One region of the Alteromonas fortis genome, then DNA from elsewhere that is predicted to be linked to it. Evidence: predicted binding sites of a transcription regulator. Region 1 holds the regulator's gene; each other region holds the start of a gene.
What was found. The regulator sigma-54, encoded in region 1, starts transcription at its own class of promoters, with help from an activator protein. The targets are predictions, from matches to a motif close to GTTGGCACGNNNNTNGNNT.
Positions count from the first base shown of each region.

Region 1 (10,366 bases):
TATATAACAATGAATTAATTCAGCTTGAAGATAGCGTTGTTATCGAAAATCAAACCAGCGATGATTTTGTTAAAAGTTTATCCACGGAATACATACAGATAAATTTAGACACGAAACAAATGACATCTGATCAACCCGTTGAGATACTGGGCACGCAGTACCGTATTATAAGCAATGGGTTTAACGCGAATTTACGCACACAAGAATACGAGCTTTTAGATCATGTACAAACGACTTACTCCCCTAGCAACTAGCCTTCTACTTGCCATCGCTAGCGGTGCGGTAACAGCCAGTGAAGAAGATTTTTCACAACCCATTAAGATAGGGTCAAACACCCAGTTTATTGATGGTAAAAACAAAACAGCTCTGTACAAGGAAGATGTACTTATTACCCAAGGTTCACTACTAATCGAAGCTGATGAAGTAGAAGTAATAGCTACAGATGGCAGCGGCCGTGAAATATTTATCGCTCGTGGCAACCCTGCAAGCTATTCTCAATCACTAGAAGACGGTACACCGGTATCAGCGAAAGCTAATGAAATTCGCTATGAAGTAATTAATCGCACTATTTCTCTGGCGGGTAATGCTGAGCTACAGCAAGATACCAGTAAAGTGCAAGGTGATAAGATTACGTTCGATATGATTACTGAACAATTGCTTGCAACGGGTGGCGCCGGTGAAGATGGTGAAGGTCGTGTAACCACAGTGTTTACCCCTGACACCATTCGTAAAACATCGTCTAAGAAAGACAACGAGGACAATGAATAGCAATGGCAACTTTGAGCGCTAAAAACCTTGCTAAATCGTATAAATCGCGACAGGTTGTTCGCGACGTAAGCCTTTCAGTGTCTACCGGTCAAATTGTTGGTCTTCTCGGCCCTAATGGAGCTGGTAAGACCACTACTTTTTACATGATTGTAGGTTTGGTCAACTTAGACAAAGGCAAGATCGAAATTGATGATAATGAGCTTACTCACCAGCCAATGCATGAGCGCGCACGCCGCGGTATAGGCTACCTCCCGCAAGAGGCATCAATATTTAGAAAGCTTACGGTACATGAAAATATCATGGCCATTTTGCAAACCCGTAAAGATTTAAATTCACAACAGCAAGAAGAAGAAGCAGATGCCCTACTTGATGAATTTAATATCAACCATATACGTAATAGTACGGGGATGAGTTTGTCAGGGGGAGAACGGCGTCGCGTAGAGATTGCACGAGCTCTGGCAGCAAAACCACAGTTTATTTTGTTAGACGAACCATTTGCCGGTGTTGATCCAATATCAGTTAATGATATAAAGAAGATAATACAGCATCTGCGAGATAGGGGTATTGGTATCCTTATCACGGACCATAACGTACGCGAAACATTGGATGTTTGCGAAAAAGCGTACATTGTGAGTCATGGCGAGCTTATTGCGCAAGGAACTGCGGAACAGGTTTTAAGTAATCAAAAAGTAAGGGACGTATACCTAGGCGAACAATTCAGGCTATAGTTAGTGTAACCGAATTGTCACTTTTCAGTTTCGCTCTGGTATATTTAATTTAGAGCATTTAAATAAGACGTAGATGAAACCATCTTTACAGCTAAAATTTAGCCAACAACTTACCATGACACCTCAGCTGCAGCAGGCCATTAAGCTGCTGCAGCTTTCTACGCTTGATCTTCAGCAAGAGATTCAAGAAGCGCTCGACTCTAATCCGCTTTTAGAAGTGGAAGAAGGTAACGACGAGCCACAAGTAGAAAAGAACAATGTCGATAGTGACGATAGCGCTGCTGAAGCGACAGCTTCTGCATCAAGCGACACGCTAGAAGCAGGAGATGCACTGGAGAAGAATGACCTTCCCGATGAGCTACCTATCGACAGCACTTGGGATGAGTATTATTCCGCTTCTTCTGCGCCTGCACCTGGTCCATCTAATGATGATGAACAAATCTTTCAAGGTGAAACCACTGAAGACATCCAAGAGCACTTGCTTTGGCAAATGCGCCTCACTCATTTTTCGGATACTGACCGCGCCATTGCTACTGCAATCATCGATTCGATTGACGAATCAGGTTATTTGACCGTTACTCTTGACGATATCTTAGAAGCGGTCAACGATGATGATCTTGAAGAGCCTATCGAAATGGACGAAATAGAATGTGTACTTAAGCGCATTCAAATGTTCGACCCCATTGGTTCAGGTTCTCGTACCCCTCAAGAATGTCTTATGGTGCAATTGCGCCAGTTTTCAGAAGACACGCCGTGGCTTTCTGAAGCGAAGCAGCTTATTGAGGAATATTCAGATTTACTGAGCAGTAAAGACTACCGCACCCTAATGCGTAAGAGCCGATTAAAAGAAGATCAGCTGCGCGAAGCAATGCGTTTACTTCAAACCTTGAATCCTCGCCCAGGTAGTGCTTTAGTTACTAAAGAGCCTGAGTACGTTATTCCTGATGTCTCAGTAACCAAGAAAAATGGCCGTTGGGTGGTTGAGCTGAACCCCGACAGTCTGCCGAAATTAAGCGTAAATCAACAGTACGCAGCAATGAGTCGCCGTGCTAAGAACAGTAGCGATTCACAATTCATCCGCTCACACATGCAAGAGGCCAAGTGGTTCATAAAGAGCCTTGAATCTCGTAACGATACCTTAATGAAGGTCGCAAATTGTATTGTGCAGCAGCAAATGGGCTTTTTTGAGCACGGCCCGGAAATGATGAAACCAATGGTGCTAAATGATGTCGCAGAAATGGTAGATATGCACGAATCGACTATTTCCCGTGTGACAACGCAAAAGTATATGCATACGCCTCGTGGTATCTTCGAATTGAAGTATTTCTTCTCAAGCCACGTAGCAACTGAGTCAGGTGGTGAATGTTCATCTACAGCGATTCGTGCATTGATCAAGAAGTTAGTGGCTGCGGAAAATCCTAGCAAGCCGCTAAGTGATAGCAAGATTGCTTCGTTGTTGGCAGAGCAAGGCATAAAAGTCGCTCGGCGAACAATAGCAAAATATCGGGAATCGTTATCGATCCCACCGTCGAACCAACGCAAAAGCCTTATTTAACTAGGCTTAAATATATAAGGAAGACGAAATATGCAAATCAACCTCACTGGTCATCATGTCGAAATCACCGACTCTTTGCGTAATTATGTCGATACGAAGTTCAGCAAACTTGAACGTCACTTTGATCACATTTCTAATGTGCATGTCATCCTGAACGTTGAAAAATTAAATCAAAAAGCCGAAGCGACTGTTCATTTAAGTGGCGCTGAAGTATTCGCATCCTCAGAAAATACCGACATGTATGCGGCGATTGACAGCATGGTTGATAAACTCGACCGGCAGGTAATCAAGCATAAGGAAAAACTGAAAAAACATTAGTAGTTAATTAAGTATGGATATACAAGCCATCGTAAGTCTGGACCGCACCGAGTGTGCGGTTCAGTGTAATAGTAAAAAGCGAATTCTTGAGATCATCGCTGATATCGCTGCCAAGCAAAATGATAACATCGACCAGGCAACGGTTTTAAATAGCTTAATGGCTCGAGAACGTATGGGTAGCACGGGTATTGGCAACGGCATAGCACTGCCTCACGGTCGCCTGGCTGGCCTTGAGAAGGTAATAGCAATTGTTGTAACAAGCACACCAGCTATCAACTTTGATGCCCTAGATGAAAAGCCCGTAGACATATTTTTTGCGCTACTCGTTCCCGAAGAGCAAACCGAAGGACACCTTCAAACACTGGCTACCGTAGCAGGTAAGCTCAGTGACAAAGAAACAATTAAAACAATACGCCGTGCAACAACCAGCGACGAGATTATTTCTGCATTAAGTTAAGCCATAAGAGCCTATACATTATAGATAGGCGCTTTATTCAACAACGCGTATGTGATGAAACCAGAATATAAGGGAGAGTTTAGGTGAAGCTGATCATAATCAGTGGTCGTTCAGGGTCTGGTAAGTCTGTCGCACTTCGCGCTTTGGAAGACTTAGGTTATTACTGTGTTGATAATATCCCAGTAAATTTGCTTCCCACCCTCACCCATACTGTTGTTGATGAATACGACCAAGTTGCAGTAAGTATCGACGTAAGGAATCTTCCCAAAAATCCAGATGACTTGGTAGAGATTCTAGATTATCTGCCTTCTTCTTGGTCGATGACTATAGTGTACATTGACGCAAGCGATGACGTACTGGTCAAGCGGTTTAGCGAAACTCGCCGTCTTCATCCTTTAGCTAAACTAAATAAGTCTCTATCAGAAGCTATCAGAGCAGAATCTGCGCTCCTTGCTCCTATTGCTGAACGCGCAGATTTATATTTAGACACAGATAAGCTTACCATTCACCAACTGGCAGAGTTAATTCGAGAGCGTATCCTGGGTAAGAAAAGCTCACGCCTTGTGCTTGTGTTTGAGTCGTTTGGCTTTAAACATGGCATTCCTAAAGACGCAGATTATGTTTTTGATGCGCGCTTCCTTCCCAACCCTCATTGGGAACCTGACCTTAGACACCTTACTGGGTTAGATGCCCCCGTGGAGGTATTTTTAGGCTCACAACCTGTAGTAACCAAATTTATCTGGCAGATACAGAACTTAATGACCACATGGCTTCCTCACCTAGAGCGCAACAATAGAAGCTATGTAACGGTAGCGATTGGTTGCACTGGCGGCCAGCACCGCTCTGTCTATATTGCCCAAACCTTGTCGAAAACCTTCAGTGAAATACATCCTGATGTTCAAATTCGTCACCGAGAGCTTAACCAGTAATGACTATTCAAAAAACGCTTACTATCGTTAATAAACTAGGTTTACACGCTAGAGCAGCCACGCAATTGGTTAAGCTTGCTAATCAATTTGATGCCAAAATCATTTTGAAAAAAGGTGATAAAGAAGCCGATGCAAGTAGCGTTTTAGGCTTGATGATGCTGGAAAGTCATCAGGGCGAACAGGTAGATGTTATTGTCGATGGTGATGACGCGGTCGATGCACTTGCTGCTATTGAAGAACTTATCGAGGGCAGATTTAACGAAGACGAATAGTCTCAACACGCTTCACTCTTGACGAATTAATCAACAGCTAACTTAGTAATTCCAAATTCTTGCGTAAAAGCCACGCAATTATCATGACAGACTTAATATAATTGCGATATTCTACGCACACTTAGGCTAAAACAGTCTCTATTTTTCCATCTCAGCATAGTAGGAATAACGCCTTATGGCAGAAGCGCTTGTTTCTAAATACGTACAAACCCAATTACGTGCACTCAACGCAGCGTTAATAAACGGTCAGTTTGTATCTGTACGTAAGCTTCTGCTTGAACTTCCTCCTTCAGACGTTGCGCATATTCTTGAGTCTAGTCCAAGCAGGACCCGTGATGAGTTGTGGGAGTTAATTGATAGCGATTTTCACGGCGACATTTTAGAAGAACTGTCTGACGATGTTCGAAACGGTATTATAACAAAGATGCTCCCCGCCAACGTGGTTGACGCACTTGAAGAGATGGATACCGATGATTTAGCAGAAACGCTGAGTAGTCTTCCTGAACCTGTGTTGGCAGACATTCTCGATTCAATGGATGCCCAAGACCGCGTACGTGCAGAGCAAGCACTGTCTTACGGTGAAGAAACCGCTGGTTTCATCATGAACACCGACACCATTACCTTGCGTCCTGATGTCACCATTGATGTGGTTCTACGTTACATTCGTTTAAAAGGTGAGTTACCAGAAAATACAGACACCTTCTATGTAGTAAATAGGACCGACAACCTAGTTGGTATTGTTCCGGTTACCCGTTTACTTACCGCAGATACCGACGACAAAGTGTCTGATGTTATGGATGAGGAATCTGAAGCGATTCCTGTGAATATGCCAGACGATGAAGTTGCTAGCCTTTTCGAGCGATATAACTGGCTTTCAGCGCCCGTAGTTGATGAGAATCATCGCTTAGTGGGCCGAATTACCATTGACGACGTGGTTGATATTATTCGTGAAGACGCCGAGCACTCAATGATGAGTATGGCGGGTCTTGATGACGACGAAGATACCTTTGCACCGGTTATGCAAAGTACCAAACGACGCTCGGTGTGGCTGGCGGTAAACTTGGTGACGGCGCTAATGGCCGCCATGGTGAGCGACTTATTCGAAGCAACACTCAGCCAACTGGCTGTGTTAGCTATATTAAATACCATTGTTCCCAGTATGGGCGGTGTAGCGGGTAACCAAACGCTGACCCTTGTTATTCGTGGTATGGCACTAGGCCATGTTAACGCAAGTAACTCACGATGGCTTATCAGTAAAGAGATATCCATCGGCTTTTTAAACGGTGCCATTTGGGCGGTGCTTATTGCCTCAGTCATTGCGTTATGGAAACAAGATTACATGCTCGGCGTAATTATTGCCTTTGCCATGATGGTAAATATGATTGCAGCTGCCTTAGCGGGTGCAACCTTACCTATGATCATGAAGCGTCTTAAGATAGACCCTGCCTTAGCAGGCAGTGTTATCTTAACTACGATAACTGATGTAGTGGGTATTTTTGCGTTCTTAGGTACTGCGACGCTGTTTTTAATTTAAGTCGGTGAAGATTACAAGATTACTTTGCTCCTACGGCTCAAGTAATTTTTTAAACTATATCGTTCAGGCGCTTAACGCCTTGGCTGTATACCCATTTACATTCAGTTTGTATCCGACGCCCCATACGGTTTGTACTAGCTGCCCACCATTTTCAATACTGTTAACCTTGTCAAGTTTAGAGCGAAGACGATTAATATGTGTGTTTACCGTATGCTCATAACCTTCATGGTTATAACCCCAAACCTCGCTAAGTAGCTGATTGCGGGAGAACACTTGATTGGGGTGACGACAGAAATAATTCAACAAGGTGAATTCGCGTGCCGTTAGTGCCAGTATTTGACCATTGATCGTCACGCTGTGATAACGCTGATCTACCCTAAGCGGGCCAATTTCGATGCGATATTCGCTACCATCGTTAGATCGCAAGGCTTCTTGGATGGGCATACTTCTTCGCATATGGGAACGAATACGTGCTGAAAACATACGCTCGTCAAACGTTCCTGTAAGGAAGTCATCGACACCTGCTTCATAGTAATTAGCCTCATCGACTGTATCCTCAGTCGTATCAGTTCTCGGCATATCACTTTCAACGGCCACCACCCAGCTCTCAGGGTTAGCTTCTACTAAACGTCTAATACGCTGCAGGCACATAGTATTACTGTGCGATTCGACAATAATAAGTGAATACTGCTGCGCCTTAAGCAAAGACTCTGCGGATTGAAAATTAGAGACTGTGTCGTAAAGAAAGCTATGCTTACTTAAGCATTGCGATATATTTTGTTGAAACTTATTTCCAGTGTAGATGATAAGGATCATATCTCGCTCCTAATTCGCCAATAAAAAGAAAGACCCGACCCTTCGTGTTTTTATTTCACATTAATAACAATTTTTTGACTGATAAATAAGCACTAAAAATTTCTAACAATATTGTTATTTATCGATACAAATCTGTGTGTTTTTTGTGATAGTTCTGTGATGAATTAAAAATTTTACTGCCCTAGATTTTTATGCGATTTAAGCCATAAACAAGGACAATAAAATGAAATTCACTAAACTTGCTAGCGCTACCCTACTGTCGCTCGCAACAATTTCAGTAAGCCAAGCCGTTACATTAGATGTTGAAATTACTAACTTAACCCAAGCGCAAAGCTTTACGCCGCGGCTAGTTATTGCGCACGATGACACCGTTGACGCTTTTGAAGTGGGACAGCCAGCTTCATCGGCTCTAGCGTGGCTTGCTGAAGCGGGTGTTATTGATGATGAACAAAACGCTGACTCAAGCGGAGCTAACTTTGAGGCGGTATTGGGTCCTGTCGATACAGACAATGGTTCAAATACATGGCATCGTTTTGGCGGCCTTCTAGCCCCGAAAGCAACATTAAGTTATCCCTTCGACACAATGGACAAGCCTTATCTTTCACTGCTGTCTATGTTGATACCAACCAATGATGCCTTCGTTGGTATGGACAGTATTGAGATCCCTACTGAACCTGGCACCTATACGTATTATCTTAATGCTTACGATGCTGGCACTGAGTTAAACGATGAGCTAAATAGTGCTCGTACTGACGTCGTTGAAGCCGGCACAGGAAATGCGCTAGGGGGTTATGGCGTTCCTGGTGTTGCTGGCGGTGGTGCACCAACTCGTATCGTTGACTTAGGTACGGGCGGCACAGGTGTGGGAGCACAGGTAGTTAATGGTGAAATAGAAGATGGTGAAGATGGTCCGGTACACATTCACCGCAATGCGCTTGGTGACACCGACAATGCTTCAGGTGCAAGTGATTTAGATTCAACTGTACACCGTTGGTTAAACCCCGTTGCACGTGTTGTTATAACTGTTCCTGCATCTTAAGGAGCTATTACTATGACTAATCCAATAGTAAAACTCAGTACGTTATTAATGTTATCAGCTCTTTTGGCGGCGTGCGGCGACGATGGTGATACAGGACCTCAGGGGCCAGCTGGACCACAAGGTGAAGCTGGAATCGACGGTCAAGATGGTGCCGATGGTGAAGACGGTGCAGATGGACAAGACGGTATTAACGGTAATTCAGCGGTTTATACCGTACAAATTACCAACTTAACCTACTCTCAGCCCTTTGCACCTGCTGCAGTCATCTTGCATGAACCAGGCTTCCATTCATTTAGTGAGGGCGAGCCAGCCAGCATGGGTATTGAAATTATGGCTGAGGGCGGTGATCCCTCGATGGTAATCAGTGAAGCAGCAGAGTCTACTGACTTTTTAGATGCGCTAAGTTCAGAGGGAATACTGGGCCCTCGCTCAATGGGGACAGAGCTAACTCTTGTGGTTCCAGAACTCGATGCTGACAACCTGCGCCTTACAGTAACGACCATGCTGGTCAACACTAACGACGCATTTACTGGCTTAAACGCTGCAAATGTAAGCAACATGGCGGTTGGTGATACAAAAACGTTCATGACAGTGACCTGGGATGCGGGTACAGAAGCAAATACAGAAACTGCAGCCACTATGCCTGGCCCCGCCGCTAGTGCAGCGGGTGGCGGCGGAGCAGCCGCAGGTTATGATGTAGTGAGGGATGACTTTGCCGATGCAGTAAGACTTCACCAGGGTGTAGTTACCAGTGCAAACGCTAATGATCCAAGCCGTGAAGGCCTGTCTACATCGGTACTAACCGAGGCCCATCGCTTTGATTTCCCAACGAGCCGCGTGGTGATTACCCGAACCCGTTAAATGTTCAAACGCAGTACCATGTGAAAGCGCCCTATTACGCAGGTAATGGGGTGTTTTTACTTTTGTGTCAAAGGAAATCTTTAAACATTAAAGCGAGATGCAGCTTAACGGGAATGGGAAAGAAAAAGCACTGGCTTTGCTGAGTAGATAAACTTCACAAAGCCAGGCTAATACGTTATTTGATAAGCTACTTAATAACCTTTAAGCTAGGCTTACCCTTTTTAGGGGGGACAGGCGCATCTTGAACATCGCTAGAGTCAGCGTCTTCCAGAGGCGTTGGTCCGCTCGGTTGAGACACATCTTCAGGTGCTTCAGTGCGCTCTTTCTGCGCGCGGGCAATATCTTCTTCGGTGGCAAATACTGTACCTGCACCGTTTTCCCTTGCGTATATAGCCATCACAGCTTCACAAGGCATACTCAATCTTCTGGGCTGGCCAGAAAAACGTGCTTGAAACGACAAGCCGTCTAAATCGAGAGAGAAATTAACACACGCACTTGGCGATACGTTTAAAACAATTTGACCGTCTTTAACAAACTCTTGCGGCACTTCTACCAACTCGTTAGTTGCATCAACCACAATGTACGGCGTCAAATCGTTATCAACAATCCACTCATAAAAAGCCCTAAGCAAATAGGGCTGGTTTGACGTCATAGATGTCATAGCGGGTTGTGGATCTCGCGCTCTTGGTCAGTCAAAGATGCTTTAAATGAACTACGAGAGAAAATGCGGTTCATGTAAGCGTTAATTTCTTTGCTGCCAGCACCGTTTAGTTCAATGCCTAGTGCAGGAAGACGCCACAATAGCGGAGCAAGGTAGCAGTCAACTAAGCTGAACTCTTCGCTCATGAAGTAAGGCATTTCACCAAATACAGGGGCAAGTGAAAGCAAGGCTTCACGCAACTCATTACGTGCTGCTTCTACGTCACCTTCACCACGGAAGATACGAGCAGCAAGCGAGTACCAATCTTGCTCAATGCGGTGCATCATAAGACGGCTTTGGCCACGTGATACAGGGTAAACCGGCATTAGTGGTGGATGAGGGAAACGCTCATCAAGGTATTCCATGATGATATGCGACTTGTAAAGTAC
Region 1 covers NZ_LR812090.1:803,994-814,359, reverse strand. The annotation lists gene lptC (LPS export ABC transporter periplasmic protein LptC) at 1-254, shown strand, start outside; gene lptA (lipopolysaccharide transport periplasmic protein LptA) at 223-768, shown strand; gene lptB (LPS export ABC transporter ATP-binding protein) at 771-1,496, shown strand; gene PCAR9_RS03615 (RNA polymerase factor sigma-54) at 1,570-3,051, shown strand; gene hpf (ribosome hibernation promoting factor) at 3,082-3,369, shown strand; gene ptsN (PTS IIA-like nitrogen regulatory protein PtsN) at 3,383-3,826, shown strand; gene rapZ (RNase adapter RapZ) at 3,910-4,755, shown strand; gene PCAR9_RS03595 (HPr family phosphocarrier protein) at 4,755-5,027, shown strand; gene mgtE (magnesium transporter) at 5,203-6,561, shown strand; gene PCAR9_RS03585 (response regulator transcription factor) at 6,625-7,377, opposite strand; gene PCAR9_RS03580 (spondin domain-containing protein) at 7,601-8,416, shown strand; gene PCAR9_RS03575 (spondin domain-containing protein) at 8,429-9,277, shown strand; gene PCAR9_RS03570 (ClpXP protease specificity-enhancing factor) at 9,465-9,938, opposite strand; gene sspA (stringent starvation protein SspA) at 9,935-10,366, opposite strand, start outside.

Region 2 (10,366 bases), 710 kb from region 1:
AGCACAGGCGAAAGAGAATAACCTCACCGAGGAAGAGGTAATAACAAAAATCATGTTAGAACCCATGCCCAAAAAACAATTCGTAAGCGTTAAGGAACTTGCAGATACCGCGAGTTTCTTAATGTCGCCTAGTGCTCGCAATATTACTGGGCAAACCATGGTGCTCGACGGGGGTTGGACGGCCAGGTAGTTGATTGTGGTTATAACACTTTACTATTGGTGGTTGTAGTGTGTTTCTCTCCGTGTTGAAAAGACTGCATGGCGCAGTCTTTTTTCGTTTTATCATCTAGCAAAAAGACTATTCCCAAAGTGAGACATAGATGGCGACCATTTCTTCAATAGTGGGTACGCGGGGGTTATTGCCGGGAGAGCCAGATGCCAAAGCTTGCTCAGCCATTGTTGAGGTCGAAGCAAAAAACGTTTCTTTATCAATTCCGAACTCGGCTGGCGTGGGCACTTGTAAATCGGCATTAAGTGCTTTTAACTCATTGATAAGCTTTTGATTCGCCACATCATCTGAGTCACTTTGCGTAGCGACCCCCATCGCGCGGGCACATTGTGCATAGCGCACTGGTGAACTTGGAATTGAAAAGGCGGTAACCGCAGGCAATAACATGGCATTCGATAAACCGTGAGGGACATGAAACGCAGCGCCGATAGGTCGACTCATACCATGAACAAGGGCCACTGATGCGTTTGAAAAAGCAATACCCGCAAGCGTTGAGCCCAGCATCATTGATTCTCTAGCCGTTTCATTTGTTGGATCTGCAAATACAGTACGTAGTTTAGGCGCAATTAACGCCATAGCCGATAGTGCCTGGGCGTCGCTGTATAGATTGGCTTTGCGGCTTACAAACGCTTCAATAGCGTGGGTGAGTGCATCAATGCCAGTATCGGCGGTAACGCGTGCAGGCAAGCTTTGGGTTAACGAATAATCGACGAGTGCTGCCGTTGGCATAAACCCTAGACCAACACACAACATTTTCTCTGTGGTGTTTTCGTCAGTAATAATAGTGAATCGCGTTGCTTCAGAGCCAGTGCCCGCCGTTGTGGGAATAGCGATAATAGGCACTCCCGGCTCATCGACAACTCGAGGGAATTTGTAGTCTCGCATTTCGCCGCCGTATTTACCCAAAATGGCTATGGCTTTTGCGCTATCGATAGGGCTTCCACCACCTAAGGCGATAATGCTGTCATAATCGTTGGCTTTAAATGCATCCACACCTCGGTTAATCGAATTTACTGTTGGCTCTGGCACCGTATCTGAAAACACATCTGCGTTAATTTCAGCCTCTTTTAGCGCTTGCACTATGGCAGCGCTGTATCCCAATTCAACCATCATCTTATCGGTAACCAATAACGGTTTGCGACAGTTAAGGCCTTTAAGCGTTTCAGCCACCCGACGACTCGCGCCCTTCCCTATATGCATCACTCTAGGCAAAATAATTTGATAAGACATGCTTCCCTCCTTTGATTGCTTTTCTCCAGCATACCTTCCGACATGCCTAAAGCAATGAATGTGTAAAAATAATGTTATTTTTTCACTCTTTGTTTCATCTTAAGGTGTAAAACGAGAGCGCACTACTGCCTGCGCAACTTATTAATGAGTAAATACTTCGCCGAAGAAGGATTGAGTGAGGGTAAATACTAGAGCGAAGTGACGAGCTTTCAGCATTTATACCATCACCTTAAATGAAATGAGTGATAGACTGGTCGAGACTCTCTTCTGGACTAACACTATGAAAAAATTCGGTATCACTTCATTGCTTATCGCGATTATCGCTTTAGCGGTCTGGCAATGGCCGAAACCTGATGCACCTTTACTTTCCTCAAGTGATGCCATGCCCGTCATGGAAAGTTTGCCCGACGATTTCTTTACCAGACAAGTAAACCCCGTTTTAACGCAACGCTGCGTGGTATGCCACGCCTGTTACGATGCGCCATGCCAACTAAAAATGTCTTCCCCAGAAGGTATAGCAAGAGGTGCTAATAAAGAAAAGGTGTATGAAGGCACGCGACTCACTGCAGCACAACCAAATAGAATGTTTCTCGACGCTCACGGCGTTAATGGATGGCGCGAGCGTGGCTTTTTCGATGTATTGCCAACAAAAGACGATACTAACGCCTCGCCAACCCAATCCTCGGTGCTAGCGCAAATGCTTTTGCTAAAAAAACAGCACCCTCTGCCCAATACTACCCATTTAGATGAGAGCTTGGATATAAGTTTGAGCAGACAAAACCAGTGCCCAACCATAGATGAAATGAGGGAATATATAGCTGACCAGCCTCTAGGGGGCATGCCCTACGCCCTACCGGCGCTGTCAGATTCTGAACATACTACGCTTATTCAATGGTTAACCCATGGTGCACCTTTACCTTCGCCCAAAATGCTCTCACAAGAACTTAATGAGAAAGCAACTGACTTAGAAGCGTGGCTAAATGGCGATAGTAACAAGATGCAGCTTTCCGCACGTTATATTTACGAGCACTTGTTTACGTCTCACCTCTACTTCGAAGGTATCTCAGAAAAAGGAAAAACGCCTCAGTTTTTTAATCTAGTGCGCTCGCGAACCCCACCAGGGCAAGCGTTAGATATTATTGCCACTCGCCGCCCCTTCGACGACCCCAAGGTCGAGCGCGTCTATTATCGCTTGCAGCCTGTGCATTCCACAATCGTGAGCAAAACCCACCAAGCATACGCTATTAATCAGAACCTTTTAGATAAATGGCAATCTTGGTTTGTCGAAGCTGAATTTTCTGTCGAAACCTTGCCTTCGTACGAACCCGAAATAGCAGCCAATCCATTAACGGCTTTTACTTTGCTGCCTGTAAAAAGCCGTTACCGATTTATGCTTGAGCGCGCTCAAAACACCATTATGGGTTATATCAAAGGGCCGGTGTGCCGAGGACAAGTCGCGCTAAACGTAATTAATGACCGATTTTGGGTGTTCTTTGTCGACCCAGACATTGCAGCTTCTGAAAAAGTGAATGCGTTTTACGCTTCGCAAAAGAAAAACCTTCACCTTCCTGCTGAAAAAGACAGCTCTGCGCTAGCGATAAATTGGGCAAGGTATGCAAAACGCCAAGGCGACTATATGCGTGCAAGAGCGGCTTTTCTAAATAGCGAGTTTGAAAACGGAGAGCACCTAAACGTATCAAGTATTTGGGATGGTGACGGCAACAATACCAATGCCAGCTTAACCGTATTCCGCCACTTCGATAATGCCACTGTAGCGAAAGGAATGGTGGGGAAGCCTACTAAAACAGCTTGGATTATTGACTACGCCTTATTAGAACGTATTCACTACTTACTGGTAGCCGGCTTTGATGTTTACGGTAACTATGGGCACCAGCTAATGACCCGTTTATATATGGACTTCTTGCGTATGGAAGGCGAGTCGAACTTCCTCAACCTGCTCCCCCCGCCATCTCGTCAGGAACTCTTAGACAAATGGTATCAAAAGGCTAGCCCCGAACTCACTGACTATCTAGAGGGCGATTTTAATAGTTTCGAACAGCCTACGGGCATAACATTTGAAACAGAACGCCCGCAAAAAGAACTCTACCAGTTGCTATCGAAGCACTTAGCTAAAGTTCAGCCGCAAGTCTCAACATATAATAAACGCTTGTTATCCACCGAGCAGTACGAAGTGCTAGCGAGTTTAAACTCGATCCCTGCCCAGCAAGCCACGCTGATGCCTGAAACGACCATAATTGTGGTAAAAGATGACCAAAACTCAGATAACATTGATGTATTTACTGCCCTTAGGAACAGTGCCCACTACAATGTGAACAGTCTGTTCGAAGAAGAGGAAAATCGCGAGCCATCTAAAGACTCAATTACTCTGGTGCATGGACTTTTGGGTAGCTATCCTGATGCGTTTTGGTATATCAACGCTTCTGACGTCACTGCGTCGATAGAAAAGCTGAAGACAATTAAGAGTGAAGCTGATTACCAAGCTTTGCTCGACAATGTCGCTATGCGCCGAACAAACCCTAATTTTTGGGCTTTTAGCGACAAATTGATTCAGTGGTCTAGCGAGCACTACCCTATTGAAGGCGGCCTGCTCGATTATAATCGATTAGAAGATCGCTAAACCTGGCACTCTGCAACGTTTTACGCTTTTCTTTTGCAAAATACCTGTGCTAATGTCCGACCATTGGAAATGAAAGGACATTAGCATTCCATGCCCTATCAAACCGTTGCTTTAATTGGAAAACCTCAACACGCTGCAACCCATGACAGCTTAAATATTCTTGCCGAATATTTATTAGCCAAAGGCTGCAAACTACTAGTTGAGGAAAGTATTGCTGAAGAGCTTGAAACTGAAAACTTCAAAAGCTGTAACCTTGTTACTATTGGTAAAGAGGCTGATCTTGCCGTTGTAGTAGGTGGTGACGGCAGCATGCTTGGTGCCGCGCGTGTACTGGCGCGTTTTGACATCCATGTCGTAGGCGTAAACCGCGGTAATCTTGGCTTTTTAACAGATATCCACCCTGATGATATCGTTCAACAGCTTGACCTTATCTTCAATGGTGAGTGCGTGGTTGAAGAGCGCTTCTTACTTGAAGTCGAAGTTTACCGGCACGAAAAGCTTAAAAGTAACAACTCTGCTGTAAACGAAGTGGTGCTGCACCACGGCAAAGTTGCTCATATGATGGAATTTGAAATTTATATCGATGAGCAATTCGTATTCAGTCAGCGTAGCGACGGGTTGATTGTCGCCACACCTACAGGCTCGACTGCATACTCCCTATCTGCCGGCGGCCCTATCATTATGCCAAAGCTTGATGCACTAACGCTGGTGCCTATGTTTCCTCACACACTGAGCAGTCGCCCCATTGTTGTTGATGCAGACAGTCAGGTATCGATGAAAGTATCAAAAGTAAACAGTGATTCCTTGCAGGTAAGTTGCGATAGTCACATTGTACTACCCGTACTGCCCGGCGATGAAATCCGCATTAACAAGAGCGTAGACAAGCTTCACCTTGTTCATCCCAAGGGTTACAGCTATTTCAACGTACTTCGCAAAAAGCTAGGTTGGGGCAGTAAGCTTTACTAGCCTCATTCACTATTCATCTTTTCTAATGTGCATTTATTACATTAGCCTGTAGCATTTTCTTAATTGCTACAGGCTTGAAAAATAAAGATTTTTTAATCTTCCCATATTTCTCTATTAAAAACGTGTACTTATAGAATTCTCAGAATTCGGCATACCCGTTGCACCTATCAAAGTAAGTTGTTGGCACAGGGCTAGTAAGATTTTGCCCCTTATGATGTTTTACATCGTGCTGATTTATTTACATTCAATAGGAGATATCATGAGTAACACCAATATCAAATTTACAGCCCCAGGAATGGATAACGATGCTGCTGCCAAAACAATTAAGGTATTGGATCAGCGATTGGTTGCACTATTAGATTTACAGTTAACCTTAAAGCACATTCACTGGAACGTGGTAGGCCCAAATTTTATTGGCGTGCATGAAATGCTAGACCCTCAGGTAGATGCAGTACGCGAAATGACCGACACCATTGCCGAACGAATTGCAACGTTAGGCGGCGTACCGAAAGGCACACCGAAAGCCATTGTTGAAGGTCGCAGCTGGAGCGATTATGAACTAGGGAAAGGTTTAGTACTTGACCACCTTAAGGCACTAGACGCTGTTTATGACGGCGTAAATGGTGACCATAGAAAAGCGCTAGAGCTTCTTGGTGAAATTGACCCAGTATCGGAAGATATGATCACTGGTCAGCTGGCAGACTTAGAACAGTTTCAGTGGTTCGTGCGCGCACACATTGAATCTGGAAGCGGTGAGTTGCAGCAATAAGCTTTTCTATTGAATTTTAGATAGTTATCTGACGATTTATAATTCAATTAAAATTGGAATTTTAAAGGAGAGCTTTGGCTCTCCTTTTTGCTGTTTGGTTTTAAAAAACCGTTACAGCAGTCAACGTATTGGCTTACAAACCTTCTTTACAGACAGGCTTTAGGCTATCGAATTTTACGTAGATTAGTACTGTATAAATTTTTGTAAAACACGCGTTCTCATTAATTTCGTTTATGCTGGTTACTTATAACCTCAAATAACCATTCGAAGTTATAACATTGATTTCTCAAACTTTATTAGCTTCCTTCTTAATTTTAGCGTAATTTTTTCACGACTTAACTTTACACAGCCAAAATACTGTATATATTATCAGTTACTGTATATATCATCATGTTCAACTTTTTCGAGTGTGGTTATGTTAGCGCATCTTTCTATTTCTAATTTTGCTGTTGTAAAACAATTATCGGTTCAACTGGAAAACGGGCTTACTGCAATAACCGGAGAAACCGGCGCAGGTAAATCAATTGCTATTGATGCGTTAAGCTTGTGCTTAGGCGAACGTGCCGACGCAAATGCTGTGCGTAAAGGAAGTACGAAAGCTGAAATCATCGCACACTTTTCTTTGAGCAGTAACGCATTAGCTAAAGCATTTCTCGATGAACATGAACTTACCTCAGACGAGGATGAAAACAGCTGCTTTATTCGCAGAGTTATTTCTAAAGAAGGTCGTTCAAAAGCGTTTATCAACGGTATTCCCGCTTCGCTTCAGCAGTTAAAAGGCTTAGGCCAGTATTTGTTAGCCATTCACGGTCAAAACACACACCTGCAACTGTTGAAAGAAGATCATCAAAGAGACCTGGTTGACGGTTACGCTAAACATGATGAATTGTTAGCGCAAGTTACGGAAACTCATTCAATCTGGCGTGATAAGCAACGCACACTAAAGACACTTCAAGCGCAAGCACAGCAACGAGAAGATAGAATTCAGCTGTTAACCTATCAGGTTCAAGAGCTTGATGAGTTCGCTATTGAAGAGGGCGAGTTCGAAGAGTTGGAAATAGAGCACAAGCGCTTGAGCAATGGTCAAAGTCTTTTAGAACAAGCGCAGACTAGCGTGTACAACTTATATGAAAATGATGAGGGCAACGCTTTATCAGTGATTCAAAGCAGCATTGAGCGCTTGGGCGAATTAGAAGCCCATGACGCAAGCCTAACGCCTATGATAGCGTTACTAAATGACGCAGCAATTCAAGTAGAAGAAGCTGCGGGAGAGCTGCGTAGCTACTGCGATCAGTTAGAGATTGACCCGCTTCGTCTACAGCAAGTTGAAGCGCGCTATGCTAAAGCGATGGATCTGGCACGTAAACACAGCGTTATGCCAGAAGGGCTATATCAACACCATCAGGAACTCGCCGCCGAATTCAATTCACTATCTGAACAAGAAACGCTGTTAGGCACACTTGAAGGCGAAGTAGAAAAAGCGCGAGCAACATACCTAATCGCGACCAAAGGGTTGTCTGAAAGCAGACAACGTGCTGCAGGTAAATTAAGTAAAGATATTGAGCTTCAGATTCGTCAAATGAATATGCCTCATGCAAAAGTCGATATTCAAATTCAGTACGATGAGCTTAAGAAGCCTGTTAGCACAGGTCTTGATACTGTCGAGTTCAAAGTGTCTACAAACCCTGGTCAGGATGCAGACAAGTTAGAAAAAGTGGTGTCAGGTGGTGAATTATCAAGGATAGGGCTAGCTATCCAGGTAATTGCGAGTGACAATCACGCAACTCCTACCATGATTTTCGATGAGGTCGATACAGGTATTAGTGGGCCAACTGCATCTATCGTTGGCGGTCTGTTGCGCAAACTGGGCAAGCAATCTCAAGTAATGTGTGTAACGCATTTACCACAAGTAGCTGCGCAGGCGCATAACCAGCTGTTCGTAACTAAGCTCACTGATGGGGAAAGCACAGAAACTCAAATGCTACCGCTTACCAAGCAAGACCGTATTGATGAGTTAGCGAGATTGCTAGCCGGTGACAAAGTAACCAAATCGGCCTTAGCAAACGCAAAAGAACTGCTAAAAAGCGCAGCATCGAACTAAAATGCAGTTGATTGGTCATAGTTGTCAATGTAGCATGCCTTCGCGCTTGCAATAAAACAGCCTCGAAATTCGCCTTCGCGAAATTCGCTGGCACTAACAAAGGCAATACTGGACAAATTAACGCATGAAGTTGCAACACCTATTAGTAATTCTTGGTATCACACTTACATCAACCGCTTGCTCGAACTGGATATATCGTATCGACGTTCCCCAGGGAAACTTCCTTGATCAAAGAGACGTTGAAAAGCTGCGTGTTGGAATGACAAAAGAACAAGTTATTTATGTATTAGGCAACCCTGTTGTTCAAGACTCGTTCGATGATGACACTTGGTACTACGTTTACGATATGAAACGCGGTATGGAAAAGCGCGGAAAAGATTTTCAGAAGCAAATGGTAATAAACTTTGTAGATGACAAAGTCACCACGGTTGAAGGCGACTTCGAGTTATCTGAAGACTTCAACACACCGCTTGATAACTAATTATATTTATAAAGGTAGCGTTTCACGCTACCTTTATAGTTTCTAGTACCCTAAATAACAACACCTGTTTTTCGAGTTACATCATTTACCTGATTGAGGCATACATGGAACACAGTTTTTGGCACAGTAAATGGCAAAATAACGAAATCGGATTTCATGAGCCCGAAGGCAATGCGCTTCTTGTAAAATATTCGTCTTTTCTGCTTGGTAGCGAGAACTCGAGCGCTGCTTTGAAACGCATATTTGTTCCGCTATGTGGTAAAACCCGTGACATCGGCTGGCTACTTTCCCAAGGTTGTGAGGTGGTAGGTGCTGAACTGAGCGAAGTGGCTATCATACAGCTATTTGAAGAGCTGGGAGCCGAGCCTACCGTTACCCCAACGGCAAAGGGTAAGGTTTACACCAAAGACGGCTTAACCATACACGTGGGCGATATTTTTAAACTTACGTCAAGCGACATAGGTGACGTTACCGGTGTTTACGACAGAGCAGCTTTAGTTGCACTGCCCAGTCCGCTTCGCGAGCAATACGCTGCACACTTAATTACCATTACTCAATGCGCGCCTCAGCTAATCATTTCGTTCGAGTATGACCAGAATGAAATGGCCGGCCCTCCATTTAGCGTAAACGAAAAAACCGTTGATGCACTTTACGCTGGCGCCTACGACATTAATAGGTTAGAGCGCTCAGTGCTTGAAGGCGGCTTAAAAGGTAAAGTAGACGCTGATAATTTGGTATTTGCCCTAACAGCTAAGTAGGTTTTATCGCAGCCTTTTGTTACATGCATATAGTGTTTGAGCCAATACCACTACTTCGAATTTGGATGGCTAATTCAGTAGCGCCCTACTCCATGCATTGCCAGTAGTGTTGCAAAGGTCTGCGTCTATAGCCCTAATAGCGCCTCCACTCCAAACAATACTGCACCTATTAGACCACCGACAATAGTGCCGTTAATACGCACTTTTTGTAGGTCGCGACCAATATTTAGTTCTACCTGCTCTGCCATCTCGCGTTCGTCCCAGCTATTGATGGTGTTGCGGATATGGCGGGTTAGAAATTCAGCCAACTCAGGCGCCATATATTTAGCCGCTTCTCCAATGTGTTTATTAAACGCTTTTGCTAACTCACTGTCTTGCGTTAACGTTGTGCCCAAGTCTTTTAGCAAACCCGACACTTTAGTTTCTGCTTTGCCATTTTGTTCTTCAAGGGACGTTAAGAGCCATTGATGAAATTTGGCCCATGATTGCTGAACATAGGTATTTAATGCTGGGTCATTAATGATTTTTTCGCGATAGCTGTTTACCTTTTTCTCCATTAACGGGCTGTGCTGTAGCTCATATAAAAACTCATGCACCTGTTCGTCGAAAGCATGTCGAATAGGATGGTGCTCATCCTCGTATATATCCTCTAAAATACTTGAAACGGCTTTAACAGCAATCAGCGCACCCTGCTCGCTTAGCCAGCTGGACGGCAAGAGCTTTTCGATGCGGCTGTACTCAGTTTTTAACCAGACGACCAGCGTATCTGCTATATAAATTTGAGTTTCGGGCTCTGCGAGCAGCTTAGCTAGTTTCCCTAATACCCTATCGAGCACGATTTGGTGCTGGCGTTCTTTCGTCACGGCACCTAACGAGGTTGCCATAAGCTGCCTAAGATCAAGTTGGTTAATACCCTTCTGCGCTGTTTTAGCAATAAACGCTTTGACGGGTTTGTCATCAAGTACACGTAACACGCCGGCAAAGGCGTCACAAATAAAGCGACTTAAGCGAGTAGCGTTTCTTTCCTGTGACAACCATCTTCCAGCGCCCTTCGCAGGGTCGCTGTCTCGAATTAGTTTTTCTATCGCTTCGGGGTGAAAGAATTTCTCTTTAACGAATAAAGACAAGTTATTAGCAATAACCGACTTATTACTTGCCACGATATTGGTATGGGGAATAGGGTACTGGGCTGGT
Region 2 covers NZ_LR812090.1:1,509,276-1,519,641, reverse strand. The annotation lists gene PCAR9_RS06675 (3-hydroxybutyrate dehydrogenase) at 1-190, shown strand, start outside; gene PCAR9_RS06670 (iron-containing alcohol dehydrogenase) at 299-1,459, opposite strand; gene PCAR9_RS06665 (fatty acid cis/trans isomerase) at 1,740-4,097, shown strand; gene nadK (NAD(+) kinase) at 4,188-5,063, shown strand; gene dps (DNA starvation/stationary phase protection protein Dps) at 5,323-5,832, shown strand; gene recN (DNA repair protein RecN) at 6,248-7,933, shown strand; gene PCAR9_RS06645 (outer membrane protein assembly factor BamE) at 8,058-8,414, shown strand; gene tmpT (thiopurine S-methyltransferase) at 8,519-9,172, shown strand; gene PCAR9_RS06635 (DUF445 domain-containing protein) at 9,298-10,366, opposite strand, start outside.
Region 2: the regulator sigma-54 is predicted to act here: its motif matches at 5,243-5,261, upstream of dps (DNA starvation/stationary phase protection protein Dps).

Region 3 (10,366 bases), 290 kb from region 1:
TTTCATCGCAAAAAGGCGAGTCTGACAGTATGAAGCTAATAATGGCGATGAAAGCGTCAAAATTAGATGCATACCGCGAGTTGACCGAGCAGGTATACGGTCAAAAAATAGAAGGTAATCAGTCTGTATCACGCCTTGTAGTTGACAGTGAAACGTTACGCGCGTCTGTTGAGGGAGTAATTAGAGGCGCCGAGGTTGTTAAGACTTATCCCGTGGGTGAGGATACCTACGTTACGGAGCTTTCTTTAGATATGCAGCAAGTCTACGATATTTATTTGTCGACGGCTAAGCCGCGCCGAGTGAAAGATGTAAAGTATTACTAGGAAATAAGTTAAAGGCGGTTCGCGCTAATTACTTTGCAGTGGGATGCTAGAAAATACGTGATAATAGAGTGAACTTAGCTGTCTATGTAGTCAATGCACTGAGCGGTGAATGTACTGCGTGGTTAATGCTCTGCGACGATACAAAACTATTTAAAAGCCTAAGCACTCACTCCAGAGCCTAAAGTTCCGCCTTTCGGCTTACCTTTCTTGTCATAAGTGAGTGATTCTTTTGCTCGAACTTCCATCATCAAATTCCGCAAATGTGTGAGGCGTAGCTGTCCTTGCTCTACGGCTTTTTGATTAACCTGTGTTCGATATTTGCAATCTTCCAGAAGCTTCTTGGCGTCAGCCATTAATGCTTCATCGTCATCCGACATCGCATTTTCGTTGTCGATAGCATCTTCAATGCTTGCATCCAGCGATTGAATAGAACCCAGAAGGGCTGTTTTTTCGTCTAACAAATTCATCAAAGATTCAGCGTCACGCGAGCTAATGAGCTGCAGCTCTTTTTCAAGCAGTGACGCAAGTGAAGTCATTTGCTCCACTTGACGAGATAATGCTTGTGTTAACTGGCTTGCTTGTTCTGTCACTATACTTGTCTCATTGAACGTGTTTGATAAATTCTCGCTGATTTTTTAACACCAAACTATTTAGCACCAAATTATTTAGTTCCAAATATTTGGGATTCTAGTTTCGCGATTTTATTAGCAAGCACTTCAGGGTTAACCTTGTACTCACCACTTTGGATCGCTTTTTTAAGACGATCAACTTTTTCCTGATTCACTGGCGCCTCAGTCCCTTTTTTCTGAACTTGATTCAACTGCTGAGCAGATTGCGTCAGCGAAACGGAATCTTGTCTTGGCGCTTGTGCTGTTTGCGCAGACTGTGCTGAAGCCTGCTGTTGAGATTGTTGCGTCTGGTTCTGCTGCGCAACTTTCCCGTTATCAACGGGGGTTTTAGGTAACCCATTGTTTATATTGTTAATTGCCATAATCAGTCCTCACTACTTTTTGCCTCTAGTATGTATATCGGCCTTTTGGCAAATATCTTTAGCTAAATTGAGAACAAAATAGTAGATATTTATAGCCCACTTTTACAAGTGTATCACGACTTCTTCAGGGCTTGCGACTTTAGCAATAATGGCCTTCTGACTACTGGCATTTAAGACTTTTATGTTATCGCCAACCACACCATCTTGTTGCGCTATTCCTGCTGTCTTAACTTCCATTCCCGCAACCTCGGCGGTAATAGTGATTCTATCGCCTTTGCATACAAAGCATAGCATATTCGACTGTATCGCTTGACCATCGGTAACCCGGCGTTTCATTCTAGCGCCAATTAACGACTCTAGATCGGTGAATGCCGTGTAGCGTAGACGTCTCACGTCTACTTTTGCCTTCGTTAAATTTGATGAGGTTAATACAGTTCCAGGGCTAATTGCGCCCTGCGTAACAACAATTTCTTTCGTTCTCGTTACTTGGCCGCTGGTAAACAAATACCACTCATTATTTTTACAGCTTACTCGAACAGATATGTAAGATTGGTTCAGCGCTTCCTGTGACGCATTATATTGGAAACCGGTTGGACAGTCTGGGATATTTATCCGATCGTCTATCTTCACAATATTCACATCAATGTTAGTATCCTGCGCATTATCGTTAAGTTGATTTATCAAGTACTGCTTGGCACCTTCTTCAACTTGTTCATGATTGGACGCCGCTGCATAGCAATGTTTACTTAGTAAGCTGATTAGCAAACCGACTACTAAACGGGTGAACGAGCGAGTGAATTCAGTACGCATTTTTTCGTTTATCTTTTTCATCATGACATTTCGTGTTTCAGTTTGCGATTAATTGACTATGCTTAGTGAAATCTATGTTTGTAAACAGCGGGTTTAACAACAATGCTTAGTTCTAGGTGTAAAAGCACACGCTTCAACATGACAAGATTTAACTGGCAGTATTGAAAGGTTAGTAATGCTTAAACAAACCTTAAGTGTCATTTTTCTGTCGTTTGACCTGCAAAAATTTAGTGATATTGTCTACTCTTATCATAAGAGGCAATGATCATGCCCAGTATTACTTAGAGGTGACCTATGTCGGGTATTTTAGATTCGGTAAACCAGCGAACGCAGCTTGTTGGGCAGAACCGCTTAGAGTTGTTGCTGTTTAGACTGAACGGCCGTCAGCGGTTTGGTATTAACGTGTTTAAAGTAAGAGAGGTGTTGCAGTGTCCTCCGCTTACGGCTATGCCAAAATTAAACCCATTGGTTCGTGGGGTAGCACACATTCGTGGCCAAACTATTTCGGTTATTGACCTAAGTATGGCTACACGTGGTCGTAAAATTGAAGACCTCTCTAATGCGTTTATCGTTATTGCCGAATACAACCGTTCGGTTCAAGGGTTCTTGGTTGGCGCTGTTGAGCGCATTATCAATACCAACTGGGATGCCATCATGCCGCCGCCACAGGGCACAGGGCGGGCCAGTTATCTTACGGCGGTTACTGAGGTAGAAAACGAACTCATTGAAATACTAGATGTAGAGAAAATTCTCAATGAGATCTCCCCGCTAAACGCTGAAGTTAGTGCTGACGTTGCCGAGGGGCTAACGACAGAGGGTCAAGAAAACAAAATTATCTTTATAGCGGATGACTCGGCGGTAGCGAGGAATCAGGTGAAAAAAGCGCTTACGTCATTAGGCCTTGAAATCGAGCTTGCTAAAAATGGTCTTGAAGCGCTTAATCGTCTTAAACAAATCGCTGAAGAGTATGGCGACGTAACCAACCGCGTTGGTGTGCTAGTTTCTGATATTGAAATGCCCGAAATGGATGGCTATACCTTGACTGCAGAAATTAAAAATACGCCGGAGCTTCAAAAACTTCACGTTGTTCTGCACACGTCATTAAGCGGGGTATTTAACCAAGCAATGGTACAAAAAGTTGGAGCGGACGACTTTATAGCGAAGTTTCACCCAGACGAATTAGCAACTGCTGTACAGAAGTGGCTAATGACCGAGTGCGAATAACGGAGCAGGAAAGGATTGGCTAATAAAGACGTTTCGCCCGCGAGCTACCAAAAGTTCAGAGAGTTTCTTGAAAAGCAATGCGGCATAGTTTTGGGTGAGAATAAACAATACCTCGTCCGCAGCCGTTTGGCTTCATTGCTTTTTAAACATAAGTACGAATCTGCAGATGAACTGATTGATGTTGTTGTTCGTGGTTTTGATCGCACTTTGTTACAAAGTGTTATCGACGCAATGACAACCAACGAAACCTTATGGTTTCGCGATAATTATCCCTTTGATCTTCTTTTAAAGGACCTATTGCCATCCTTATCTACTAAAAATCAGAAGGTTCGCATTTGGAGTGCTGCTTGCTCGTCGGGGCAAGAGCCTTATTCCATCGCAATGTCTGTGCTTGAGTACCAACGTCAACGTCCAGGCGCGTTGAGAGCGGGCGTTGAGATTGTGGCAACCGATTTATCATCAGAAATGCTGCAAAAATGTGAATCTGGCATTTATGACGAGCTCTCTCTTGCCAGAGGCTTATCTCCGCAGCGAAGACAAGCTTTTTTCCAACAAAATGAAAAAGGGCTTATGCAAGTGAAGCCTGAGGTTCGCCGTATGGTAAGCTTCAGAAGTTTGAACCTGCTTACGAGCTATGCTGCGCTTGGTCGGTTTGACATCGTTTTCTGCCGCAACGTATTAATTTATTTTTCGGCAGAAGTGAAACAGCGGATCCTGCAACAAATTGCCGGACAACTGCAGCCTAACGGCGTTCTATTTCTTGGCGCGTCAGAATCTATAAGTGCTGCCAGTGATATCTACAGCATGGTGAAGTGCCACCCTGGTCTTTACTACCAAAAAAAATGATCTAACTTATCGGCTTGATAAATAAAGTTTTTTAAAACTCAAGCCGATTTACTGACCTCTATACCTTCCGTCAAAATCCCATTGTGGCATCTGCCTTGCTAACTATTTAAACAAACGACAGTAAAACGGCAAAAGGTTAACGCTTATATTTCCGTTTAGCTTGTCTACACGAAACGTTTTTAAAGTATGTCAGAGGTCATGTTATGGCTATTAACCTAGATAAGCTGGTGGGCTTTCACGAGTCAGCACTAAAAATACGCACAGAGCGTATGGAGGTTATTTCGGGGAATCTAGCTAACGCAAATACGCCTGGTTACAAAGCCAGAGATATTGATTTTAACAAAGCCATGCAGTCTGCAATGAGTGAAGCATCTGGTGGCGCAACAAGTCGTGCTTCATCAGGATTAGTGCGGACAAATGAGCGTCATTTAGGCGGCAATCCTTCGTCTGTTGCGGCAAATTTTGACATGCAGTACCGCGTACCTACTCAACCTGATACTGGCGACGGTAATACGGTAGAAGTCCAAGCGGAAAGAAACAGATTTTTAGACAATGGATTGCGCTACCAAGCAAGCCTTGAATTTTTGAATGGGAAAATTAAAGGCATGAAAAAAGCACTTAGCTCAGGAGGTCAATAGTCATGAGTTTATTTAACGTAATGCAAATTTCGAGTACGGGTATGGAGGCAGAAAATGTCCGTCTTAATACCACGGCGAGTAATATTGCTAATGCAAACTCGGTAAGCAGCAGCTATGACGAAACCTATCGAGCTCGTCACCCTGTTTTCGCAACAGCATTACAAGACGCCATGCGGGATCACTCGAAGGGCGCAGGTGTTCAAGTAAAAGGGATAGTAGAAAGTGATGCTCCACTTCAGGTGGAGTATGCACCTAATAACCCAATGGCAGACGAAGAAGGCTATATCTATAAACCTAACGTCAACATTGTAGAAGAAATGGCGAATATGATGTCAGCGTCTAAAGCGTATGAAACAAACGTGCAGGTAGCGGACACCACCAAACGAATCTTCCGCCGCGTACTGCAGTTAGGTCAAGGGCAGTAACTTGCCGCTTGAATAATGTGAGGATTAATCAGTGAACACCATAAACAACACCGGCCTAAATACCGACCTGTACTGGCAGGAAGAAACTGTAAAAGTCGCCGATGGTACCGAGCAGCAGTTAACCCAAGAAGATTTCTTTTCAATGTTAACTGAACAGCTTGCAAATCAAGATCCTACGGCACCGGTTGATAACGATCAGATGGTGGCGCAGATGACGTCGTTTACGATGGCAGACGGCATCTCCCAGCTTAACGAGAAATTCGAATCGTTTGCGGCCTCAATGACATCGAACCAAGCTCTACAGGCATCGAGTCTCATCGGTCAAAACGTGTTAGTTCAAGGCAATGTCGGTTACATGGCGAATGAAGGGGAAGGCCTTTCAGGCGTTATTGTAAACGAGAAAACGGTTCAAAACATGACGATAAACATTGAGAACCAGTTTGGAGAAGTAATCAAAACCATTGATGCAGGTACACAAAGTGCGGGCAACATTGAGTTTGAATGGGATGGCAAAGATAAACATGGCAACCAGATGGAACCTGGTGAATATGTTATCAGCGCTACCGGCGAACTAAACGGTGAAGGTGTTCAGCTGAATACTGCCGTCAATCGTCATGTTGGAAGTGTCAGCTTGGCCGGCAGTGGTCAGGGCGTAATTTTGAATTTGGATGGTGATGTCAGTATCAATCTTGATGACGTCATCCAAATCGGCAGTTAGTAGGAGAATCAATAATGTCTTTTAATATTGCACTGAGTGGCGTATCGGCCGCACAAAAAGATTTGGATGTGACCGCCAACAACATCGCAAACGTTAATACAGTTGGCTTTAAAGAATCACGAGCTGAATTTGGCGACGTTTATGCGGCATCATTGCTGTCAGGTGGTAAAACGAAAGTGGGTGACGGTGTTCTTACCCAAGAAGTTGCACAGCAATTTTCTCAAGGTAGCCTTCAGTTTACGAATACATCGCTTGACCTTGCTATTACGGGTAACGGCTTTTTTGCTACCGTACCTGAAATTACGTCACGGGATTTCTCGTTCACTCGTGCCGGGCAGTTTAAGTTAGATAGTGATAACTTTGTGGTTAACAGTAACGGCGACAACCTTCTGGGTTTCCCAGTAAACTCTGACGGTACAAGTGCATCAGTTGCGCTAAGTACCACTGAGCCAGTGCGTATTCCTGATTCATCAGGTTCACCAGCGCAAACTTCAGAAGTCGATATTCGCATGAATTTACCGGCCGGCGATGCTGCGTTAGATCCGCAAGATTTTGACCCAGAAGATCCGTTAACGTACAACGCGGCGACGTCAGTTACTGTATATGATTCATTAGGTGACAGTCACGTAATGACTTATTACTTCATTAAAGATAATACAGTAGGCGTAGATAATGAATGGTATGTTGCTACCGCGATAGACGATACCCTAGTTGACATGACTGACTCGACAGGTGCCGATACCGACCCTACTACAGCAGTTAACTCGGTGGGCGGTAATACAGGTAATGCTGTAACCGCATCTAAACTTATTTTCTCTCAAGGTGGTGATTTCTCTGGTATGGAAACGCCAGATGGCTTACCAACGCTAGATTTTAAAATGCAAACTGAAGCGCTAGGTGCGGGTATCCTTGCAAATGGCTCTGATCCTACGCAGCAGATAAGCATAGATTTTAATCTTGATGTAAATAGCGCTACGCCTAATGAGCCGACTCAGTTCGCTTCTGCTTTTGAAGTAACGTCATTAGAGCAAGATGGTCTGCCAGTAGGCCGATTAACAGGTATCGATATCGGTCCTGATGGCCTAGTTCGCGCTACTTTCTCTAACGGAACCTCTGAGCCTATTGTTCGTGTTGCACTGGTGCGTTTTTCTAACGAACAAGGCCTAACACAAGAGAGCAGCACACAGTGGAAAGAAAGTATTCTTTCAGGTGAGGCTCTAGCGGGTGAAGCAACAACCGGTACCTTCGGTGAGATTAATTCATCAGCCCTTGAACAAGCCAACGTTAACCTGACCACCGAGCTAATCGACATGATCATTGCTCAGCGTAACTTCCAGGCTAACTCAAGAGCGCTCGAAGTTAACAACTCACTGAACCAGACTATTCTGAACATTCGATAGTTAAGGTAAAGCGCCGTCTATTAGAATATAAAAGCGGCAATACGTTGGCGTTCAAGCCCGCCATTATTGCCGATATTTACAAGAGCCGCACAACAGCGGCTCTTTTATTTTCCTTTAAATATCAATTTAATACCTTTCATATTTTCTACTTGAGTTAAAAATCCACAGGTTGGCATCGCCTTTGCAAAATCTTGCTTAAGGTTTAATCAGAGTCAAAAGTCAGTCATGGACAAACTTCTCTACATTGCAGCAAGTGGCGCATCCCAAGACCTATTAGGAACTGGGGTTAGAGCCAATAACTTAGCCAACGCGCAGACAACCGGGTTTAGAGCTCAATTAGAGCAAGCGAGATCGATGCCGGCTTACGGCGAAGGTTTGCCAACCCGCGTGTTTTCTATGACTGAAAGCCCGTCTAACAATTATGAGTCGGGTCCAATGATTAAAACGGATCGAGATTTAGATGTGGCCATTCAAGGGGATGGTTGGTTTGCGGTGCAAGATCAAAATGGTCAAGAAGCTTATTCCAGAGATGGCAACTTCAAACTAGGCGATGACGGAATTTTGACAGACATTCACGACCGTGTGGTGCTAGGCGACAACGGCCCTATTTTTCTTCCAGTACCTTTGGACAATCTTAACATTGCCGCTGATGGCACCTTGTCCATGAGACAGCTAGGAGCCCCAGCCAATGTTATCGAGGAAGTAGGACGTCTCAAGCTAGTTTCTCCAAACTACGCTGATATGGAGCGGGGCACCGACGGCTTATTTAGAATGGAAGATGGCTCAATTGCGCCCGCTAACGCTAACGTAAAAGTGGCGTCTGGCATGCTTGAAGGTTCTAACGTAAATGCTGTTGAAGAGATGGTAGACATGATAAGTCTTCAGCGTCACTACGAGCTTCAAGTAAAAGTGATGAAACAAGCGGAAGAGCTTGATACCCGTGGCAATTCTTTGTTGCGCATACTGTAAACGAATTTTAAACACCGTTGCCCTTTGAGCAACGTCGGAGGTTAACATGCATCCAGCACTATGGATTAGTAAAACCGGACTAGACGCCGCACAAACCGATGTGGCAGTGGTGTCTAACAACCTAGCAAACGCATCAACCGTAGGCTTTAAAAAAGACCGCGCAGTATTTGAAGATTTGCTTTATCAGAATATCAACCAGCCAGGCGGTCGTTCCTCTGCTGACACCGAACTACCATCTGGACTAATGCTTGGTTCAGGTTCAAAAGTGGTCGCTACGCAAAAAGCACATACGCAGGGTAACTTGCTGACCACTGAAAATGCGTTGGATATGTCAATTCAAGGCCGCGGCTATTTTGAAATTTTGCAGCCCGACGGCACTATTGCTTATTCACGGAATGGTCAGTTTTCACTTAACGACCAAGGTCAAATTGTTACTTCTGGCGCTGGCTTTTTACTTCAGCCTGAAGTGGCTGTTCCTGAAGATGCCCAGCAAATCACTATCTCACAAGATGGTGAAATAAGCGTGAGTATCCGAGGACAAGCAGAGCCTCAGGTATTGGGTCAGTTAAATATTTCAGATTTTGTGAATCCGACGGGACTTCAACCTACGGGACAGAACCTTTTCGTAGAGACAGCATCAAGCGGTGCGCCTATTCAAGGTATACCTGGACTTCAAGGTTTAGGTTACATCTCTCAGGGTACCCTTGAAACGTCAAATGTAAACGTAACTGAAGAGTTGGTGAACCTTATCGAAAGCCAGCGCTTGTACGAAATGAACTCGAAAGTCATTTCGTCGGTCGACCAAATGCTTGGTCAAGTTATCCAGCAACTTTAATAGGTAGCGTCATGCGTATTTTAGGTTTATCTGCTGCTCTACTGCTACTAGGCGGTTGCGCCAGTACAACTGAACCACCTGTACAGGCTAACGACCCCTCGTTTGCACCAGTAGTGCCAGATTACCCGCGTGAAACGGTAGTAGAAGATGGGTCTTTGTTTCGTTCACACATGGCAAACAGTTTGTACTCAGATGTTACCGCTAGGCGAGTTGGCGACATCATTACGGTTACCCTTAACGAAAGCACTTCTGCGAGTAAATCTGCAGATACTTCTACAGCCAAAGATACCAATGTAAACCTAGATACGATTACGGGTCTTGGCGGTCAGGCTGTGAATATTGGTGGTCAATCTATTCAATTAGGTATCGGCTCTTCCCGTGATTTCACCGGTGATGCAGAAGCAAACCAAAGTAATAGCCTGGACGGTGCTATTTCGGTAACCGTTGTAGACGTATTGCCAAACAATAATTTGGTTATTCGCGGTGAGAAGTGGCTAACGTTGAACCACGGCGATGAGTATATCCGTCTAACTGGCATTATTCGCCCTGCAGATATCAGCCCTGAGAATGAGATAGTGTCTACGAAGGTAGCCAATGCTCGCATTCAATATTCAGGCACGGGTACTTTTGCAAGAGCACAGGAAAAGGGCTGGTTAACTAAGTTCTTTGATTCAACTTGGTGGCCTCTTTAGGCTTTGGTAGGAGAGTGGACATGCGTTTATTTTCAGTCGTATTAGCCGTATTTGCACTGCTTTTATCTTCACAAGCAGCGGCGCAGCGCATTAAAGATTTAGCGAGCATACAGGGCGTTCGTAGTAACCAATTAGTGGGATATGGTCTTGTTGTTGGTTTACCTGGTACAGGGGAGCAAAGCCCATTCACCGAGCAGAGCTTTAGAACGATGCTGAGTAATTTTGGTATTAGTTTAGATGCCAACACTAAGCCCAAAATTAAGAATGTTGCAGCGGTGGCTGTACATGCTGAATTGCCTGCTTTCGCAAAGCCTGGTCAAACCATAGATATTACGGTTTCTTCCGTAGGCGAAGCGTCGAGCCTTCAAGGTGGAACACTTCTTCAAACGTTTCTTCGCGGGGTTGATGGCAAAGTTTACGCAGTTGCGCAAGGAAGCTTAGTGGTTAGTGGGTTCGGTGCGCAGGGTGGAGACGGTTCTCGCATTGTTGTGAATA
Region 3 covers NZ_LR812090.1:1,091,185-1,101,550, forward strand. The annotation lists gene PCAR9_RS04705 (LPP20 family lipoprotein) at 1-323, shown strand, start outside; gene flgN (flagellar export chaperone FlgN) at 482-913, opposite strand; gene flgM (flagellar biosynthesis anti-sigma factor FlgM) at 985-1,314, opposite strand; gene flgA (flagellar basal body P-ring formation chaperone FlgA) at 1,417-2,148, opposite strand; gene PCAR9_RS04725 (chemotaxis protein CheV) at 2,419-3,348, shown strand; gene PCAR9_RS04730 (CheR family methyltransferase) at 3,364-4,194, shown strand; gene flgB (flagellar basal body rod protein FlgB) at 4,398-4,832, shown strand; gene flgC (flagellar basal body rod protein FlgC) at 4,835-5,257, shown strand; gene flgD (flagellar hook assembly protein FlgD) at 5,289-5,975, shown strand; gene flgE (flagellar hook protein FlgE) at 5,990-7,375, shown strand; gene PCAR9_RS04755 (flagellar basal body rod protein FlgF) at 7,601-8,344, shown strand; gene flgG (flagellar basal-body rod protein FlgG) at 8,391-9,179, shown strand; gene flgH (flagellar basal body L-ring protein FlgH) at 9,191-9,871, shown strand; gene PCAR9_RS04770 (flagellar basal body P-ring protein FlgI) at 9,892-10,366, shown strand, end outside.
Region 3: the regulator sigma-54 is predicted to act here: its motif matches at 7,544-7,562, upstream of PCAR9_RS04755 (flagellar basal body rod protein FlgF).